DNA from 3 places in the Streptomyces sp. NPDC048565 genome. Region 1 is predicted to be linked to each of the others. Evidence: riboswitches for the same ligand, from Rfam matches in the RefSeq annotation. Region 1 holds a riboswitch; each other region holds the start of a gene.

Region 1 (5,902 bases):
TGTGCTGCTCACCGGGCGAGAGCTTGGCGAGGTCGGCGACGTCGGAGTGCAGGTCGACCTCCTCCACCGTCCAGGTGTTCTTGATCGCGTCCCGGTAGCGCTCGTAGAAGTCGGGGTAGCGCATGGGCCGCAGGGTCAGTTCGAAGCCCGGGTCGAGCAGGTTCTTGTCTTCGTTCGTCGTCATTACTGGCAGGCCTCGCAGGACTCGGGGTTTTCGAGGGAGCAGGCGACCGCGTCCGCGTCGGGAGCGGCGGCCTGCTGCACGGGAACAGTGGCGGTGGCGGTCTTCCCGGCCGCCGCGCGGGCGATCCGGGTCGCCGGGCGCGACCGCAGGTAGTACGTCGTCTTCAGCCCCTGCTTCCAGGCGTACGCGTACATCGAGGAGAGCTTGCCGATCGTCGGCGTCTCCAGGAACAGGTTCAGCGACTGGCTCTGGTCGAGGAACGGCGTACGGGCCGCAGCCATGTCGATCAGACCGCGCTGCGGGATCTCCCACGCCGTGCGGTACAGCGCCCGCACGTCCTCGGGGATCCAGCCGAAGCCCTGCACGGAACCGCTGGCCTCGCGCAGCGCCTCACGGGTCCGCGCGTCCCAGACGCCGAGCTTCTTCAGCTCGTCGACCAGATAGGCGTTGACCTGGAGGAACTCCCCGCTGAGCGTCTCGCGCTTGAAGAGGTTGGAGACCTGCGGCTCGATGCACTCGTACACACCGGCGATCGAGGCGATGGTGGCGGTGGGGGCGATGGCCAGCAGCAGGGAGTTGCGCATCCCGCTCTTCGCGATCCGGTCCCGCAGGGCGTCCCAGCGCTCCGGCCAGTTCAGCTCGGTGGCGTAGTGGTCGGGGTGCAGCACACCACGGGCGGCACGGGTCTCGGACCAGGCGGGCAGCGGGCCCCTGGGGGTCCCCCCTGCACCGGAGCCTGTCGAAGGCGCTTGGGGGAGCTCGGCCAGCTCGCAGGAGGCCTCGTAGGCGGCCAGCATGATCCGCTCGGAGATCCGCGTGGACAGCGCGCGGGCCTCGGGGGAGTCGAACGGCAGGCGCAGCTGGAAGAAGACGTCCTGGAGGCCCATCGCGCCCAGACCCACCGGGCGCCAGCGGGCGTTGGAGCGGCCTGCCTGCTCGGTCGGGTAGAAGTTGATGTCCACCACGCGGTCCAGGAAGGTCACCGCCGTACGCACGGTGGCGTCCAGCCGCTCCCAGTCGATGGAGCCGTCGGCGACGAACGCGCCCAGGTTGACCGAACCCAGGTTGCAGACGGCCGTCTCGCCGTCGTCGGTGACTTCGAGGATCTCCGTGCAGAGGTTCGAGGAGTGAACCACGCGGCCCGGCTCGGCGGTCTGGTTCGCCGTGCGGTTCGACGCGTCCTTGAACGTCATCCAGCCCTGTCCGGTCTGCGCGAGCGTCCGCATCATCCTGCCGTACAGCTCACGCGCCGGGATCGTCCTGCGGGCGAGGCCCTTGGCCTCGGCGGCGCGGTAGGCGGCGTCGAACTCGTCGCCCCAGAGGTCCACGAGCTCGGGGGCGTCGGCCGGGGAGAACAGCGACCACTGCGTGTCCGCGTCGACACGGCGCATGAACTCGTCCGGGATCCAGTGCGCCAGGTTGAGGTTGTGCGTACGCCGCTGGTCCTCTCCGGTGTTGTCGCGCAGCTCCAGGAACTCCTCGATGTCCGCGTGCCAGGTCTCCAGATAGACGGCCGCGGCACCCTTGCGCCGGCCGCCCTGGTTGACCGCCGCGACCGAGGCGTCCAGCGTCTTCAGGAACGGCACGATGCCGTTGGAGTGCCCGTTCGTGCCACGGATGAGTGAACCCCGGGCGCGGATACGGGAGTACGAGAGCCCGATGCCGCCCGCGTGCTTGGAGAGGCGTGCCACCTGGTGGTAGCGGTCGTAGATCGAGTCCAGCTCGTCCTTGGGCGAGTCCAGCAGATAGCAGGAGGACATCTGCGGGTGGCGGGTGCCGGAGTTGAAGAGGGTGGGGGACGAGGGCAGATAGTCCAGCCGGTTCATCAGGCCGTACAGCGCGGCCACTTCCGCCAGGGCGCGCTCGGAGGTGTCATCGGCGAGCCCGGCCGCGACGCGCAGCATGAAGTGCTGCGGGGTCTCGACGACCTCGCGGGTGAGCGGGTGGCGCAGCAGGTAGCGGCTGCGCAGGGTCCGCAGCCCGAAGTAGCCGAAGCGGTCGTCGGCCCCGTCGGCGAGCGCCTGGTCGACCAGCGCGTCGAGTGCGGCGGCGTGCAGCGTGACGAACTCGGCCGTACGATCCGCGATCAGGCCCTCGCGGTGCCCGACGGCGACCGATGCCGAGAAGGAGACGGCGCCCTGTCCTGCGGCCTCGTCCGCGATGGCCCGGGTGAGGAGCCGGGCGGCGAGCCGCGAGTAGGCGGGGTCCTCGGAGATCAGGCCGGCGGCGGCCTCGGTGGCCAGCGAGCGCAGCTCGGCCTCGTCCGACCGGGCGTTGCGGCCGCGCAGTGCGGCGGCGGCCACCCGTCCGGGGTCGGTGTCGGGCAGATCGGCGGTGAGGCCGGTCAGGGTCCGCAGCAGTGCGGTCCCGGGCGCGTCGGTCGTGCGGCCCTCGGATTCCGTGACTGAAACCGGGTCGGCTGGCGCGATGGTCACTGGGGCTATCCCTCGCTCGGCTCAGGGCCTGCGGGAGCGGGGCAGCCGGGCAGGGCCGCGCCCGGAAGACAGGGCGGCACGGCGCACCGGCGTCCACCGGCCCTCCGCGGGGCCCGGACGTCTCGGCGCCCGGTTCGGTCGAGCCGGGCGCACTGTCGACAGGTCTTCGGACTTCGGGTACGCGCGATGCGCACCGATCACACCGTTGCGGGACAGTTCCGGATTCGCACCGGATTCCCCTGCGGCGACAGCGAGGTCGAGCATACATGTGGGGGCTGCCGATTGAAGAAGCCCCCACATGTTGTGTCGTGGTGGGTTCAGAGCTCCAGGCGGAATGTCAGGAGTTCGAGGCCCGGCAGGGGGAACCAGTCCCGCTCCGGAGTGCGTACGAAGCCGAGGCGACGGTAGATCCGGTGGGCGCCCAGCATGGCCGACTGCGTCGAAAGGACGATCCCGCGCAGCCCTCCGGCGGCCCGTGCCCGCTCGATACAGGCCCGTACGAGCGCCTCGCCCGCCCCTCGGCCACGCGCGCCCGGCGAGACCGCCAGCATGCGGAATTCGGCCTCGTCCCGGGTTGCGATGTCCGACCACGGGCTGCCGGGCGCGACGTAGGTGACACCGCCCAGCAGCCGGCCGTCGGCATCCACCGCGACCAGTACCTCGGCCTCTGTGGCCCGTCGCTCCACGGCGCGCAGCTGTTCCAGATAGGGATCGTCGGCGCCGAAGTCCAGGAGCCCGTCACCGATGTACGCCTGGGCGGTGATCTCACCCAGATCCGCGAACTCGGCGGTCCGTACAGGTCTGATCGATAGGTCCATGGACGGCAGTGTGCCGCAGGCGACGGGAACGGCGCCCCGTTTTTTCGCACGTCGTCCCGGCAGGACGGGGCCCTGCCGGGACGACGTCGAGCGAGAGGCGTGCGGGAGGTCAGTGACCGCCCGGGGAGCCCGCCGTGGCCGGCGGCAGCTCGGTCTTGACGCCGGGGTCGCCCGCGTCCGCCGTGTAGTCGGACGGGGCGGTCTCGTCCACGCCCGCCGGTGCCTTCACCGCGTTGAGGACGAACGTCAGCACGATCGTGACAATCACATTCAGGACGAAGGCGGTGAGGCCGATGTAGCCGATCTCGCCGATTCCGGGGATCTCCTCCGAGGAGCCGCCGAAGTGCTTCTGGGTGGGGCTGGCGACGCCGTACGCGGCCACCGTGCCGTAGACCATGCCCACCGCCCAGCCGGCGATCAGGGCCCAGCGGTGGAACCACCGGGTGAACAGACCGCCCACCAGGGCCGGCATCGTCTGGAGGATCCAGATGCCGCCCAGCAGCTGGAAGTTGATCGCGACCGTCTTGTCCATGGTGAGGACGAAGGCGAGCGCGCCGACCTTGACCAGCAGCGAGACCAGCTTGGAGACCTTGGTCTCCTGGGCCGGTGTCGCGTCCGGTTTGAGGAAGTCCTTGTAGATGTTGCGGGTGAAGAGGTTCGCCGCGGCGATCGACATGATCGCGGCCGGCACCAGGGCGCCGATCCCGATCGCTGCGAAGGCCACACCGGCGAACCAGTCGGGGAACATGTTCTCGAACAGCTGCGGGATGGCGAGCTGGCCGTTGTCCACCTTGATGCCGGCGGCGATCGCCATGAAGCCGAGCAGGGCCAGCAGACCCAGCATCAGCGAGTACAGCGGCAGGATCGTGGTGTTGCGCCGGATCACCTCACGGCTGCGGCTGGAGAGCGTGGCCGTGATCGAGTGCGGATACATGAAGAGCGCCAGCGCCGAGCCCAGAGCCAGGGTGGCATAGCCCCACTGGCCCATCTCGCCGGGAACCAGCGCACCGCGTGGCTGGCCCGTCGCCTGGTCCTTCTGGGCGAACGCCTCGCTCGCCTTGGAGAAGATCTCGTCGAACCCGCCGAGCTTGATCGGGATGTAGATGATCGCCACGGCGATGACCAGATAGATCAGGCCGTCCTTGACGAACGCGATGAGCGCGGGCGCGCGCAGCCCCGAGGAGTAGGTGTACGCGGCGAGCACGGCGAAAGCGATCAGCAGCGGCAGGTCCTTGACGAACCAGTGCGTGGTCTCACCGCCGCCGACGCCCATCACGTCCAGCACGGCCTGGATGCCGACCAGTTGCAGCGCGATGTACGGCATCGTGGCGAGGATGCCGGTGATGGCGACCGCCAGCGAGAGACCCTTCGAGCCGAAGCGGCCCCGGACGAAGTCCGAGGTGGTGACGTAGCCGTGCTTGTGCGACACCGACCACAGGCGGGGCAGGAAGGTGAAGATCATCGGATAGACGAGGATCGTGTACGGGACGGCGAAGAAGCCCGCCGCGCCCGCCGCGTAGATCGCCGCGGGCACCGCCACGAAGGTGTAAGCCGTGTAGAGGTCACCACCGAGCAGGAACCAGGTGACCCAGGTACCGAACGAGCGTCCGCCCAGGCCCCATTCGTCGAGGCTGGCCTCGTTCTCGGCCTTGCGCCAGCGCGCGGCCATGAAACCGACGACCGTGACGGCCACGAAGAAGAAGATGAATACGGCGAGTGCGACGCCGTTCACGCCGTCGTTCATGCTGACGCACCCCCCTTGCGGGCGCGCTGGTCACGCTGCCACAGCTTGTACGCGGTCATCGTGAGAGCGGTGGAGATGAGCACCCAGAGCATCTGGTACCAGTAGAAGAACGGGATGCCGATGAAGGTCGGTTCGACCTTCGCGTACGAGCTGACCCAGAGCATCGCGACGAACGGAGCGATCAGACAGAGGCCGATGACCACTCTGATGGGTGTCACCGTCGGTGCTGTCGGTGACGTCGGTGTTGCTGGTGGGTTGGCATCGGTTTCTTCTGGCATGTGGCGACTCCGTCCCCTCGCTGATCACCTGTGCAACGCGCAGGAAATCTAAGCGAGTATTCCGGGCATCGTCACCCCCTGTCCGCATTTCGGTCCTGCAACGGTTGAGGCCGCCGGAAACATCGGCTTCCGGCAGCCCGATCCGTCTCAGTCCGTGGGACGCTTCAGGCGGGCCACGAACTTGTACCGGTCACCCCGGTACACCGAGCGCACCCACTCCACCGGTTCACCCTCACCGTCGACCGAATGGCGGGACAGCATGAGCATCGGAAGGCCGACGTCCGTGCCGAGCAGGCCCGCCTCGCGCGGCGTGGCGAGCGAGGTCTCGATGGTCTCCTCCGCCTCGGCGAGCCGGACGTCGTACACCTCGGACAGCGCGGTGTAGAGCGAGGTGTACTTCACCAGCGAACGGCGCAGCGCGGGGAAGCGCTTGGCCGACAGAT
Region 2 (5,902 bases), on a different contig from region 1:
ATGCGGGGGTCCAGCGCCCCCATGGGGTCCTGGAACACCATCTGGATGTTGCGCCGGACGGAGCTGATGTCCTGCTTCCGCTTCAGGTCCGCCGTGTCCCGGCCGCAGACGGCGATGCTGCCCCGCTCGGGCGGCTTCAGCTCCATGATCTCCAGCAGGGTGGTGGTCTTTCCGCACCCCGACTCGCCGACGAGCCCGAGCGTCTCGCCCTCGCGGATGTCCAGGTCGATGCCGTTGACGGCGAAGACCGTGCCCACCTTGCGCTTGAGCAGGCCGCCCTTGGTGAGCGGGAAGGTCTTGGTGACATCGATCAGTTCCAGGACCTTCGGCCGGTCCTCTCGGGGGACCTGCGTACCCCCGTGCTCCCTGTCGGCCGGGACGGGGTAGACCGGCTCGCCGCCGATGGCGCCGTCGTCGACTTCCGTGGCACGCCGGCACGCGGTCGAGTGCTCATCGGCGGTGCCGGCCTCGGCGATCGCCAAGAGGGGTGGTTCGGCCTCCCGGCAGGCGTCCTGTACGACGGGGCAACGGTCCGCGAAGGGGCAGGCGTCGGGAAGGTCCACCAGGAGCGGTGGAGTACCCGGGACCGGGGTGAGCGCCTGCCTGGCACGGTCGTCCAGGCGGGGGATCGCACCCATCAGGCCGATGGTGTACGGCATGCGGGGCCGCGAGAAGAGCTCGTCCACCCTGGCACGCTCGACCGGGCGGCCGGCGTACATCACCATGACGTCGTCGGCGGATCCGGCCACCACCCCGAGGTCGTGGGTGATCAGGATGACCGCGGCCCCGGTCTCACGCTGGGCCGTCTTGAGGACATCGAGGATCTGCGCCTGCACGGTGACGTCGAGAGCGGTCGTCGGCTCGTCGGCGATGATCAGGTCGGGGTCGTTCGCGATGGCCATGGCGATGACGGCCCGCTGCCGCATGCCGCCCGAGAACTCGTGCGGGAATCCCTTGGCGCGGCGATCGGGGTTGGGGATGCCGACCAGGTCCAGCAGTTCTACGGCTCGTTTCCAAGCGACCGAGGTTGAGATGTCCTGGTGGGTCTGGAGAGACTCGACGATCTGGGCTCCGATGCTGAAGATCGGAGTGAGCGACGAGAGCGGGTCCTGGAAGATCATGCCGATGTGCCGGCCGCGGACCTTCGACATCCGACGGTCGTCGAGGTCGAGGAGGTTCTTCCCGCCGAGCGTGATTTCTCCGGTGACCGAGGCGTAGTCGGGGAGCAGCCCCATGACGGCCATGGACGTGACGGACTTGCCCGACCCCGACTCGCCCACGATGCCCAGGGTCCTGCCGCGGTGCAGGTCGAAGGAGACACCGCGCACGGCGTCCACTCGGCCCGCTTCCGACGGGAAGGCCACTTTCAGGTCGCGCACGGACAGCAGGGCCTGCTGGGCGCCGGGCTCGGTCGTGACAGCGCGCTGCTCGATCATGCGCGGCCTCCAGACTGCGATGTGGGATCCAGGGCGTCGCGCAGACCGTCACCGATGAGCGCCATCGCCACGGTGAGCAGCACCACCATGGCTGCGGGCAGGTAGAACAGCCAGGGGGCGGTGGACAGCGTGTTCTGCCCGTCGGCGAGCATGGAACCGAGCGATACGTCGGGCTGCTTGACGCCGAAACCGATGAAGGAGAGCGCCGTCTCGGCCTGCACGGTCGCGGCGACACCGAGGGTGAACGTCACGATCAGCAAGGACCCGATGTTGGGTACCAGGTGGCGGACGATGGTGCGTATCGGGCTGACGCCCATGAAGCGGGCCGCCGTCACGTACTCGCGCTCCCGCAGGGAGGTGGCCAGGGACCAGATCACCCTGGCTGTGAGCATCCAGCCGAACAGCGTGAGGACGACCACCAGAACCTGCCACTCACCGCGGTAGTGCGTACCGACCAGGGCGATGATGAGGAACGAGGGCAGGATGAGCAGGAAGTGCACGAGACCGAGCATCGCCCGCTCGATTTTGCCGCCGAAGTAGGCGGCAGTGGTACCGAACAGTCCGGCTATGGCGGTGGTCAGCAGCGACACCGTCACGGCGATGATCAGTGATCTGCCGAGGCCGTGCACGAGCTGGGCGTAGACGTCGTTGCCCGCGCCGTTGGTACCCAGCAGATGGCCGCCGACCCCGGGGGAGACGGTGAGTGCGGTGAAGTCCGCCTCCGTGTGGTCCCAGTGGGTCAGATACCGGCCGAACAGCGAGAAGAACACGAGGAGGGCAAAGAGGATCAGACCGCCCAGCGCCGCCTTGTTGCGAGCGAAGCGCCGTATGTAGAGCCTGGACGGGGAGAGGCGCTTGCCACTGGGGCCGGTCTTCCCCGGTTCTCCTGCTGCAGCCTCCTCGGGGTGCGCCTCTTCGGCGGCGGGCCCGATGCCGGGCATGTTGATTGCCATGTCAGCTCACCCTGATCCTGGGGTCGAGGGCCACGACGACGAGGTCGGCCAGGATCGCGCCGATGGCCGTCATGAGGGCACCGAAGGCTGCGACGGCGACGACACCGTGCACGTCGTTCGTGCTGATGGTTTTGGTGAAGTACTCACCCATGCCGTGCCAGGCGAAGACCGTTTCCGTGATCACCGCGCCGGTGAACAGCGCCGGCATCGCGAACGCGACCTGAGTGGCGACGGGAATGATCGACGTCCGTAGCCCGTGCCGGTAGATGGCCTGCTTCCGCGTCAGCCCCTTCGATCGTGCCGTACGGACGTAGTCGGAGTTGATGTGATCCAGCAGCAGCGATCGCTGCAACAGGTGGTATCCGGCGTAGGAGATGAACGTGAGCGAGATCGTGGGCAGGATGGCGTGCATCACTCTGGATCCGAAGACCGGCCAGAACCCGACGACGTCGGGGCTCTGCGCTCCCGCCACCGGCAGCAGAGTGCTGCCCACGGCCTGGTTCAGCGCGATGGCGGCGAGCACCACCCCGAGGGAGGCCACCGCGGAGGGCGTGTTGAAGGAGAGCACGGAGATTCCCTGCCACACCCGGTCGGCGGCCTTGTACTGGCGCGACGCGGTGTAGACGCCCAGCCCGACTCCGATGACGATGGCCAGGACGGTCGAGGCAAGGACCAGTTGCCCGCTGACGAAAATCCGATAGCCGACCTGGTCGTTGACGCTGCCTCCGGTCGGCGAACTGCCCCAGTCGAAGTGAGTCACGATCCGAGTGATCCAGTGCCACCACCGATCCATGATCGGTTTGTCCGGATTGAGGTTGTAAAGCGCCAGCGAGTGGTTGACCTGGGCTGGAGTTCGAGGCGGTCGCAGCGCGGTGTAGTTCGACGCAGGTTTGAGGAAGGCGTTAGCGAGGAAGTACGTGAGATTGGTCGCGATGGCGATCATCAAAAACCAGCCGACTGCTTTGCGGGCGATGTAACGCAGCACTGTGAGTCGGCCTTTCTTGCTATGGGACGTGTCGGCCCGTAGGTCCGGTGAGTGACTGGATCGCTTGGCCGCATTGACCGGGCACCGGGTCGCGATTGCTCGGACAGGACGCGCGGGCTCTCGGGGTCAGAAATTAACTGGAGCGAAACCGTTCGGTGTGGGAGTCTGTGGTGGGGGAGTGACACGCACCGGGCATGGGGCGGCAACCCCGTGACGAAACAGGGCAGTTCAGGGCGGCTGCCCGATTCGGCGGCGCTGCTGCTGACGATTTCAACTGCCCGTGAGCACGTCAAGATTGATCAGGTCGCGATCCGGTCAAGTCGAATTCACATAACGGATATTCTTCGCGTAAGTTTTCAACGTCGCGGTGGACGCGCGTTGAACGGCAAAACCTTCGGCGCCGCAAAAGGCATATAAGGCGCGTAATGCAATCATGATCCGCAGCGTCGCCCTCGGTCGGCCTCGACAGCCACCACGGCGGTGTGAATGGGCCTGGGGCAAGTCCTCGCCATCTCGTGGTTCACAATGAGTGCACGAGGCGACAGGGATCAGGAAGCCGGTGAGAATCCGGCGCGGTCCCGCCACTGTGACCGGGGAGCGGTCCTCCTGTATGTCACTGTCCGCGGCAGCGGACGGGAAGGCGGAGGGGAGCGATGATCCGGGAGCCAGGAGACTGACCTGTCGCCGGTCCAACTGCAGGGGCGAGGACACCCCGGAAAGGATCGGCTGTGACGCTGCATGCCCGGACGGAGTCGGGACACCGGCCACCATCAGGCAATCGCCCGGCACCCGGCAGGCGGAGCGTGCTGGCTGCCGGGGGCGGCCTGGCACTGGCCGCCTCAGGACTGCTCACAGGTTGTGGCGGGGACTCCAAGGACGGTGGAGGCGGCGACCGGTTCCGCGCGGCCTTCACTTCGGGCGGGTCGCAGGAGACCCTCGACCCCCATGTCGCCCCGAACTTCGTCGACCAGGCCCGCGCCAAGGCCCTGTACGACACCCTCGGCACCTACGCGGACGACATGTCCGTCCGCGAACGGCTCGCCGAGTCCTGGCAGAGCGACGCCTCCGGCACCCGGTGGCGTGTACGGCTGCGCAAGGCGGAGTTCCACGACGGGAAACCGGTCACCGCGAAGGACGTCCTTTACAGCTACCGCCGCGCCGCCGACCCCGCCACCGGATCGCCCTCGCAGGTGCTGCTCTCGGCGATCGACTTCGACGCGAGCAAGGCCGACGGCGAGCGGTCCGTCGTCCTCGTGCTGAAGGCGCCGAACTTCGAGTTCCCCACCGTGTTCGCAGGCCCCGGCACCGAGATCGTCCCCGACGGGACGAAGGACTTCCGCGAGCCCATAGGCTCCGGCCCCTTCACTTGTGTGTCGTTCACGCCCGGCGGCACCGCCCGCTACCGGAGCTGGGACGGCCACTGGGACGGCGCCCCGCACATCGCCGAGCTGGAGATCGTCCCCGCGAACGAGGAGTCGGCGCGGCTCAACGCACTGCTGTCGGGCCAGGTCCACTACGCCGCCGACATGGCCGGTGCCTCCGTGGAGCGGCTGAAGAAGAACGGCTCGACGCGCCTGCTGACCGCCCGGCGGGCCACGGCGCAGCAACTGCTGCTGCGTACCGGCCGTAAGCCGTTCGACGACCCGCGGCTGATACGGGCCGTACAGCTCGGGATCGACCGCGAGGCGCTGGTGCGGGTCGCGCTCGCCGGGCACGGCGAGGTGGGCAACGACCTCTTCGGGATGGGCCTGCGCGGCTACCCGGAGGATCTGCGGCCCCGCGAGCGGGACGTCACCGAGGCGCGGAAGCTGGTGAAGGAGGCGGGCGCCGAAGGACTGCGCATCACCGTGGAGACCAGCTCCGTGGATGCCGCGTGGGAGCCGGCCGCCGACCTGATGGCGCGGCAGCTGCACGAGGTCGGTCTTGAGCTGGGCGCCAACACCCGTGCCTCCAGTACGTACTTCAGCGAGATCAGGACGAAGGGCGTCGCCGCCTTCAACACCACCTCCACGCTGCCGGTCTCCGACTTCCTTCAGCAGCGGGTCCGGGGCGGCGCGGCCCGCAACCAGACGCAGTACGCCTCGAAGGAGTTCGACGCCCTGCTCGACCGCGCCCGCACCACCCGCGGGGAGCAGGACCGGCTGGCGCTGCTCACACGCGCCCAGAAGATCGCGCGGGACGGGTCCGGGCTGCTGGTGTGGGCGTTCTCCGACGCCAACGACGCCATCGGGCCATCGGTCACCGGCCTGCGTGCCGCGCCTCCCAACTCGCACGACTGGGCCCGGTTCGACCGGGTCCGCGTCGGCTGACGTGCGGGCCTATCTCGTTCGTCGCTCCCTGCTGGCGGTCCTGCAGTGCCTCGTGGTGCTGGTCGCCGTGTTCGCCGTCGGTTCACTGCTGCCCGGCGACACGGCCGATGTGTTGCGCGGTGAACTCGGCACGCCCGAACAGGTGGCGGCGCTGCGCACACAGCTCGGTCTCGACGAGCCGGCCTGGACCCGCTTCGGGCACTGGCTCGGCCATCTGCT
Region 3 (5,902 bases), on a different contig from region 1:
CGGGCCCGAGGAGGAGTCCGCCGTCCGTCTGGTGCTGCTCGACGCGGTCCTCGGCCAGCACGACGCCGCCTGGCTCTCGGCCTTCGACGGCCGTGGTGACCGGCTGACCGGACTGGCCGAGGTCGCCAGGAACGCCGGCTGGTGGTGGCCCTACGAGCACGCCGTGGTGATCAGCGAGCGTCCCGAGGAGCTCCACCGGGACGAGGCGGGACGGCTGGACCGCGGCGACGGCCCCGCCCTGGCCTACCCGGACGGCTTCGCCCTGTACGCCTGGCGTGGAATGCCCGTGCCGGTCGAATTCCTCGACAGTCTGGCAAGCCTGACTCCGGAGCGGATACGCGCCGAGGAGAACGCCGAGCTGCGCCGCGTGATGCTGGAGTTCCACGGCTACGACCGCTACCTCTCGGAGTCCGGCGCGCAGCCGGTGCACCGGGACGAGACCGGCATCCTCTGGCGCATAGGGATGGAGGGGGACGAGGACGTCGTGATGGTCGAAGTCGTCAACTCCACCCCCGAGCCGGACGGCACGCACCGCACCTACTGGCTTCGGGTACCACCCAGGACCCGGACCGCGAAGGAGGGCGTCGCCTGGACCTTCGGGCTCCAGGGAGAGGCCTACGCGCCGGTGCGCCAGACCTGACAGGGCGCAGCGGCAGCCGTAGCCGTAGCCGCGGCTCAGGCGGTCAGGACCGCGTGGTCGATGCCGAGTTCGCGGGCGAGCGCCTCCTCGGTCCACCGCAGCATGGTGGCCGTGGAGAGCGGACCCGCGTACGACGTCATCTGGACGGCCAGCCCGTCCAGGAGGGCCGTCAGCCGCCAGGCCACGGACATCGGATCGTCGCAGTGGAACTCACCCGCCGCGGCCCCCTCCTCGATCACCTCGGCCAGCTCCGCCTTCCACTGCTGGTCGAGATCTCCGGCCACCTCGCGCAGTACCGGATCACGCAGCGAGGACGCCCACCCCTCGATCCACAGCCGCCAGCCCTTGGCCTGCCCGGTCGGCGCGTACCAGCGCACGGCGGAGCGGAGCCGCCTGAGCGCGCTGGTACGCCGGGTCAGCAGCATGCGCAGATGGGCGAGATCGGCCTCCGCCGCGTACGCGAACGCGGCGCCCACCAACTTCTCCTTGGACGAGAAGTGGTAGAGCACCAGCGCGTTGCTCACACCGAGAACGGCGGCCACATCGGCGATACGGACCGAGGACACACCACGGACCTCGATCTGCTCGACAGCGGCACGCAGGAGCTCCTCACGCCGCTCCGCCACACTCAGCCGTACTCTCACCATCCGGTCACCCTAAGCGCTGTCCCGGATGAGGAATCCTGCGGAGGGCCCGGACGTTGGAGTCGGCATGACGGAACCTGCGCGCGAGGCACTGCTACGACTCATCGGGGAGCACGACGGCGGGGTGCTGGTCACCCTGAAGCGTGACGGCAGGCCCCAGCTGTCCAACGTGAACCACGCCTACTACCCCGACGAAGGCGTCATCCGGGTCTCCATCACGGAGGACAGGGCGAAGACCCGCAACCTCCGCCGGGACCCGCGGGCGAGTTACCACGTGACCAGCGACGACCGGTGGGCGTGGACCGTCGCCGATGCCACCGCCGAGCTGACCCCGCCCGCCGCCGATCCCCAGGACGCGACCGTGGAGCAGCTGGTCACGCTCTACCGGGACGTCCGGGGAGAGCACCCTGACTGGGACGACTACCGCCGGGTGATGGTCCAGGACCGCAGAGTCGTCCTGACGCTGCGGATCGGGCATGTCTACGGCCAGCCGGGTGCCTGACGCGGCACTCCCGGGGAGACGGTTCAGCGGACGGCGCGATGGTGCTCCGTTCACCGCCGAGCCCTCGCTCTGTCCTGCCTCCCGACCATAATGAGACGACACCGACTCCCTCAGGAGATGTAGTGACCGGCGCCGACAACCAGCCTTCGCTTCGTACCAGACTCCGCTCGCTGCGCCCCGACGCCTTCGGGGCGGACCCGGCGGGGACCCGGATGGAGCGGATCCGCCGCTCGCCCAATTTCGCCGACGGAGTGTTCCAGAACCCGGAGGGGGCGCGGACCAGGCCGTCCGGCTCCATGCTCGAATTCGCCAAGGTGTACTTCCACAAGGAGCAGCGGGCCCGCAGATCCCCGCTCGGCACCGTGCCCGTGCACGCCACGACCCTGGCCGATCTTGCCGCGCCGCCGGCGTCCGGCCTGCGGGTGACCTGGCTGGGCCACTCCAGCGTGCTCGTCGAGATCGACGGCCGCCGGGTGCTGTTCGACCCGGTCTGGGGTGAGCGCTGCTCGCCGTTCGCCTTTGCCGGTCCCAAGCGGCTGCACCCCGCACCGCTGCCGCTCGCCGCGCTCGGGACCGTCGACGCCGTCGTGATCTCCCACGACCACTACGACCACCTCGACCTGCCCACGATCAAGGCTCTGGCCGGGACGGACACGGTCTTCGCCGTACCTCTCGGCGTCGGCGCGCATCTGGAGCGCTGGGGTGTGCCGCTGGACCGCATCCACGAGCTCGACTGGAACGAGACCACACAGATCGCCGGCATCAGCCTGACCGCCACCCCTGCCCGGCACTTCTGCGGCCGGGGTCTGCGCAACCAGCAGCACACGCTCTGGGCGTCGTGGGCCGTCGCGGGCCCGGAGCACCGGGTCTACCACAGCGGGGACACCGGCTATTTCTCCGGCTTCCAGGACATCGGCGCCGAGCACGGCCCCTTCGACGTGACGATGATCCAGGTCGGTGCCTACTCGGAGTACTGGCCCGACATCCACATGACCCCGACCGAGGGCCTGCGCGCGCATCTGGACCTCCAGGGCGGCAGGCCCCACGGTGCGCTGCTGCCCATCCACTGGGGCACCTTCAATCTCGCCCCGCACCCGTGGTCGGAGCCCGGGGAGTGGCTGAAGGACGTGGCTGAGGAGGCCGGGCAGGCAGTGGCGTCCCCCCGTGCGGGGGAACCGTTCGAACCCGCCGGGGAGCTCCCCACGGATGCTTGGTGGCGCGCGGTGTCGGCGCCCATCGCGCGCCCGTGGCGCCGTTCGGAGGCAGCGGATGCGACACCTGTACACCGGGAGGAAGTCGACCTCGCGGGCGAGCGATGACGAAGGACAAGGGGGATCCTGAGTAGCTCTCCCGGTTGCTGAGTGGCCTGCCCCCGTGAGCAGCAGAGGGGCCCATCCGCGGGCGACTGCCGATGGGCCCTCAGTCCGTTGCTTCCACGGCGAGCCCGCGGGGGCGAAGGCCGCAGCCGCACCCGCTGCCTGTCACGCCACGGCCGGCGCGACGACCACACGCCGGCCGTCAGCCACGGTGGCGTAGCCGCAGCGGGGCGTACACGGAACACATCATCGGCTCCGAGACGCTCCGCGCACACCCGGCCATCCTGGCCGCACCACCTGAAACGGGCTGCCCCGCACAGAGGCTGGGAACACTCCCGTCGAACAGCCTCGTAACTGTGCGACGAGCAGGCCAGGGCCATGCGCAGCGGCCGGATGCGATGATGGCTGCGACAGGGCGACGGCGGTCCGAGGAAGCCGGTGAGAATCCGGCGCGGTCCCGCCACTGTGATCGGCGAGCGGATCCCGGAGACTCCACTACCCCCACAGGGGTGGGAAGGACGGGACGAGTGTTGAGCCGAGAGCCAGGAGACTCACGCGGTCGCCTCCTCGATGGATGCCGGGGCGGATCTCCCCGGGGAGAGGGCGGTTCAGCGTGCCTGAAAAGCCGGACGAAGGAACCTTGGGCGAGGCCGCAGCGACGGGGACGGCGGCCGGCCAGGTGCCGTGCCGGATCGTCGTTTGCCGGGACTGTTGCTGCGGCACCGCCAAGGTGAGCGGAATCGATCACGCCGCGCAGACCGCACGTCTGCGCTCCGAGGCACCCGTACGTGTCTCCGACTGCCTCGACGTGTGCGACCAGGCCAACGTTGTCGTGGTGCAACCTTCCTCCGCGGGCCGGGCAGCCGGTGCCAGGCCGGTGTGGCTGGGGCTCGTCAACGATCCCCGAGCCACCGAGGACATAGTGGATTGGGTACGCGCCGGCGGCCCGGGCGTCGCTCCCAAGCCCGGGATACTCGACCTGTACGCCTGCCTGCCGCCCAGCGCCGCGCGGTCTCCCAGAATCCCGTGAAGGATCCTGTCCTGGCACTCGGGGCGGTCGTGGCAGAGGCTCGGGACGTGGCGGCGGCCATCGGCGGCCTCTTCGCCCTGCGCGGGCGGTCGTCGGCTCAGCTGAGCTTGTCGAGTCGTTGGCGGGCCGCGTCCAGGGACCTCCCGCGGCCCAGCCCCGACCAGGGCTCGGCTTCGGCGAGTTCCACGATGGCGTCCACGTCGCGCAATGACCAGCTCCGGGCGGTGAGGTCCGGGTCATCGAGGCGGTCCCAAGGCAGCGGCACGGCGACGGGCGCGCCCTTCCTCGCGCGTACCGACCAGGGTGCGACCGTGGTCTGGGCGTACGCGTTGCGCTGGACATCGAGATACAGGCGGTCGCCGCGCGAGTCCTTGCGTACCGCGGTGGTGAGCCGGTCGGGGTCGCGGGCGGCAAGGATTTCGGCCACGTCCCTGGCGAAGGCGCGGCAGTCGTCGAACCCGCTGCGTCCGTCGAGGGGGACCGTCACATGCAGACCGCGGGAGCCTGTGGTCATCAGCATGGTGGGGAGCTTCAGCTCGTCCAGCAGTTCCTTCGTCCGGCGAGCAGCATGACGTACCGCTTCGAAATCGTGACCCGGCGGGTCCAGGTCGAAGACCAGACGGTCGGGGTTGTCCAGATGCGCGGTGGTGGACAGCCACCGGTGCATGGTCACGCAAGCCTGGTCGGCGAGGAAGACCAGGGTTGCGGCGTCGTCGCAGACGACATGCCGCACGGTACCGCCGGCCTTGGTGACCTCGACGGTGTGCACCCAGTCCGGGTAGTGGTCCGGGGTGTCCTTCTGCATGAAGTGCGGCCGCTCGGCGATGCCTTCGGGGTGGCGTTCCAGCATCAGTGGCCGCCCCTTCAGTTCGGGCACCATGTACCGGGCGGTCCGTCGGTAGTACTCGGCGAGATCCGCCTTCGTCAGATCGCCGTCCCCCGGGAAGAGCACCTTGTCCGGCCGGTGCACGTCGAGAGTGCGCCGACCGGCCCGGACTCGATGCGTGTCGTTCATGACCGCCCGGTCCCCGTGCTGCCGGGCCGCGGTCCGCCCTGGTCACGGGGGCGCAGCCGCAGCCGGGTCAGGTCGACGCCGTCCAGCCGGGTCAGGTCATTCATCCGGTTTCCTCCGAAGCCTCTTCGGCGACCTGCCTCAGCGTGCGGCCGCTGCGCGCCGAACGTGCCCGGTGCGGATCGGGGGCGGGCCTGCCGTCGGCGCGGGCGTCCTTCTTCTTCACCAGCAGCCAGGACTCTCGCTCGCCGGACTCCTCACCTCCGCGGAAACGGGTGAGCGCATAGGCGCCGTGCAGTTTGGACCCGTCGAGACGGAAGCTCGCGTGGCCGTGCTCCAGAGCCTCGGCGAATGTGCGGCCCTTGCCGTCCGTGCCGGCTGCCAATGGTTCGTAGGTGCCCTCGTCCCAGACGATCACAGGCCCCGCCCCGTACTCGCCCTCGGAGATGACACCCTCGAAGGTGCGGTACTCCATCGGATGGTCCTCGGTGGGCATCGCCAGCCTCTTGTCGTGCACGTCCGCCGTCGGCCCTTTCGGTACGGACCAGGATTTGAGGACCCCGTCCACCTCCAGGCGGAAGTCGAAGTGCATGGACGTCGCGTCATGAATCTGGACCACGAAGACCGGCTTCCGGCCGGCGTCGGCTCCCTCGCCGCGCGGCTCTCTCGTGCGGTCGAATCGACGCTTTCCCCGGTAGGCCGTCAACTTTCCGTCTCGATCGTCGTTCACGCCCAGCTCCTCCCGCGTCGGCCGCCGG

Evidence for each region. A riboswitch is a leader RNA that binds a small molecule or an ion and turns the genes downstream of it on or off. The one in region 1 is predicted to bind cobalamin.
Region 2: another riboswitch for cobalamin. It lies ahead of AB0C75_RS32080 (ABC transporter substrate-binding protein); the one in region 1 lies ahead of AB0C75_RS18715 (ribonucleoside-diphosphate reductase subunit alpha).
Region 3: another riboswitch for cobalamin. It lies ahead of AB0C75_RS32320 ((2Fe-2S) ferredoxin domain-containing protein); the one in region 1 lies ahead of AB0C75_RS18715 (ribonucleoside-diphosphate reductase subunit alpha).

What each region holds. Positions count from the first base shown of each region.
Region 1 is NZ_JBEZIH010000014.1:101,843-107,744, forward strand. Features, by position in the region: gene AB0C75_RS18710 (ribonucleotide-diphosphate reductase subunit beta) at 1-184, opposite strand, end outside; gene AB0C75_RS18715 (ribonucleoside-diphosphate reductase subunit alpha) at 184-2,619, opposite strand; cobalamin riboswitch at 2,759-2,895, opposite strand; gene AB0C75_RS18720 (GNAT family N-acetyltransferase) at 2,937-3,437, opposite strand; gene mctP (monocarboxylate uptake permease MctP) at 3,547-5,181, opposite strand; gene AB0C75_RS18730 (DUF3311 domain-containing protein) at 5,178-5,459, opposite strand; gene AB0C75_RS18735 (GntR family transcriptional regulator) at 5,607-5,902, opposite strand, start outside.
Region 2 is NZ_JBEZIH010000035.1:17,786-23,687, reverse strand. Features, by position in the region: gene AB0C75_RS32100 (ABC transporter ATP-binding protein) at 1-1,436, opposite strand, end outside; gene AB0C75_RS32095 (ABC transporter permease) at 1,433-2,389, opposite strand; gene AB0C75_RS32090 (ABC transporter permease) at 2,391-3,374, opposite strand; gene AB0C75_RS32085 (hypothetical protein) at 3,585-3,791, shown strand; cobalamin riboswitch at 3,885-4,071, shown strand; gene AB0C75_RS32080 (ABC transporter substrate-binding protein) at 4,178-5,683, shown strand; gene AB0C75_RS32075 (ABC transporter permease) at 5,685-5,902, shown strand, end outside.
Region 3 is NZ_JBEZIH010000035.1:66,281-72,182, reverse strand. Features, by position in the region: gene AB0C75_RS32340 (DUF6745 domain-containing protein) at 1-640, shown strand, start outside; gene AB0C75_RS32335 (TetR/AcrR family transcriptional regulator) at 676-1,287, opposite strand; gene AB0C75_RS32330 (PPOX class F420-dependent oxidoreductase) at 1,352-1,786, shown strand; gene AB0C75_RS32325 (MBL fold metallo-hydrolase) at 1,909-3,105, shown strand; cobalamin riboswitch at 3,531-3,655, shown strand; gene AB0C75_RS32320 ((2Fe-2S) ferredoxin domain-containing protein) at 3,782-4,132, shown strand; gene ligD (non-homologous end-joining DNA ligase) at 4,230-5,147, opposite strand; gene AB0C75_RS32310 (DNA polymerase ligase N-terminal domain-containing protein) at 5,248-5,874, opposite strand.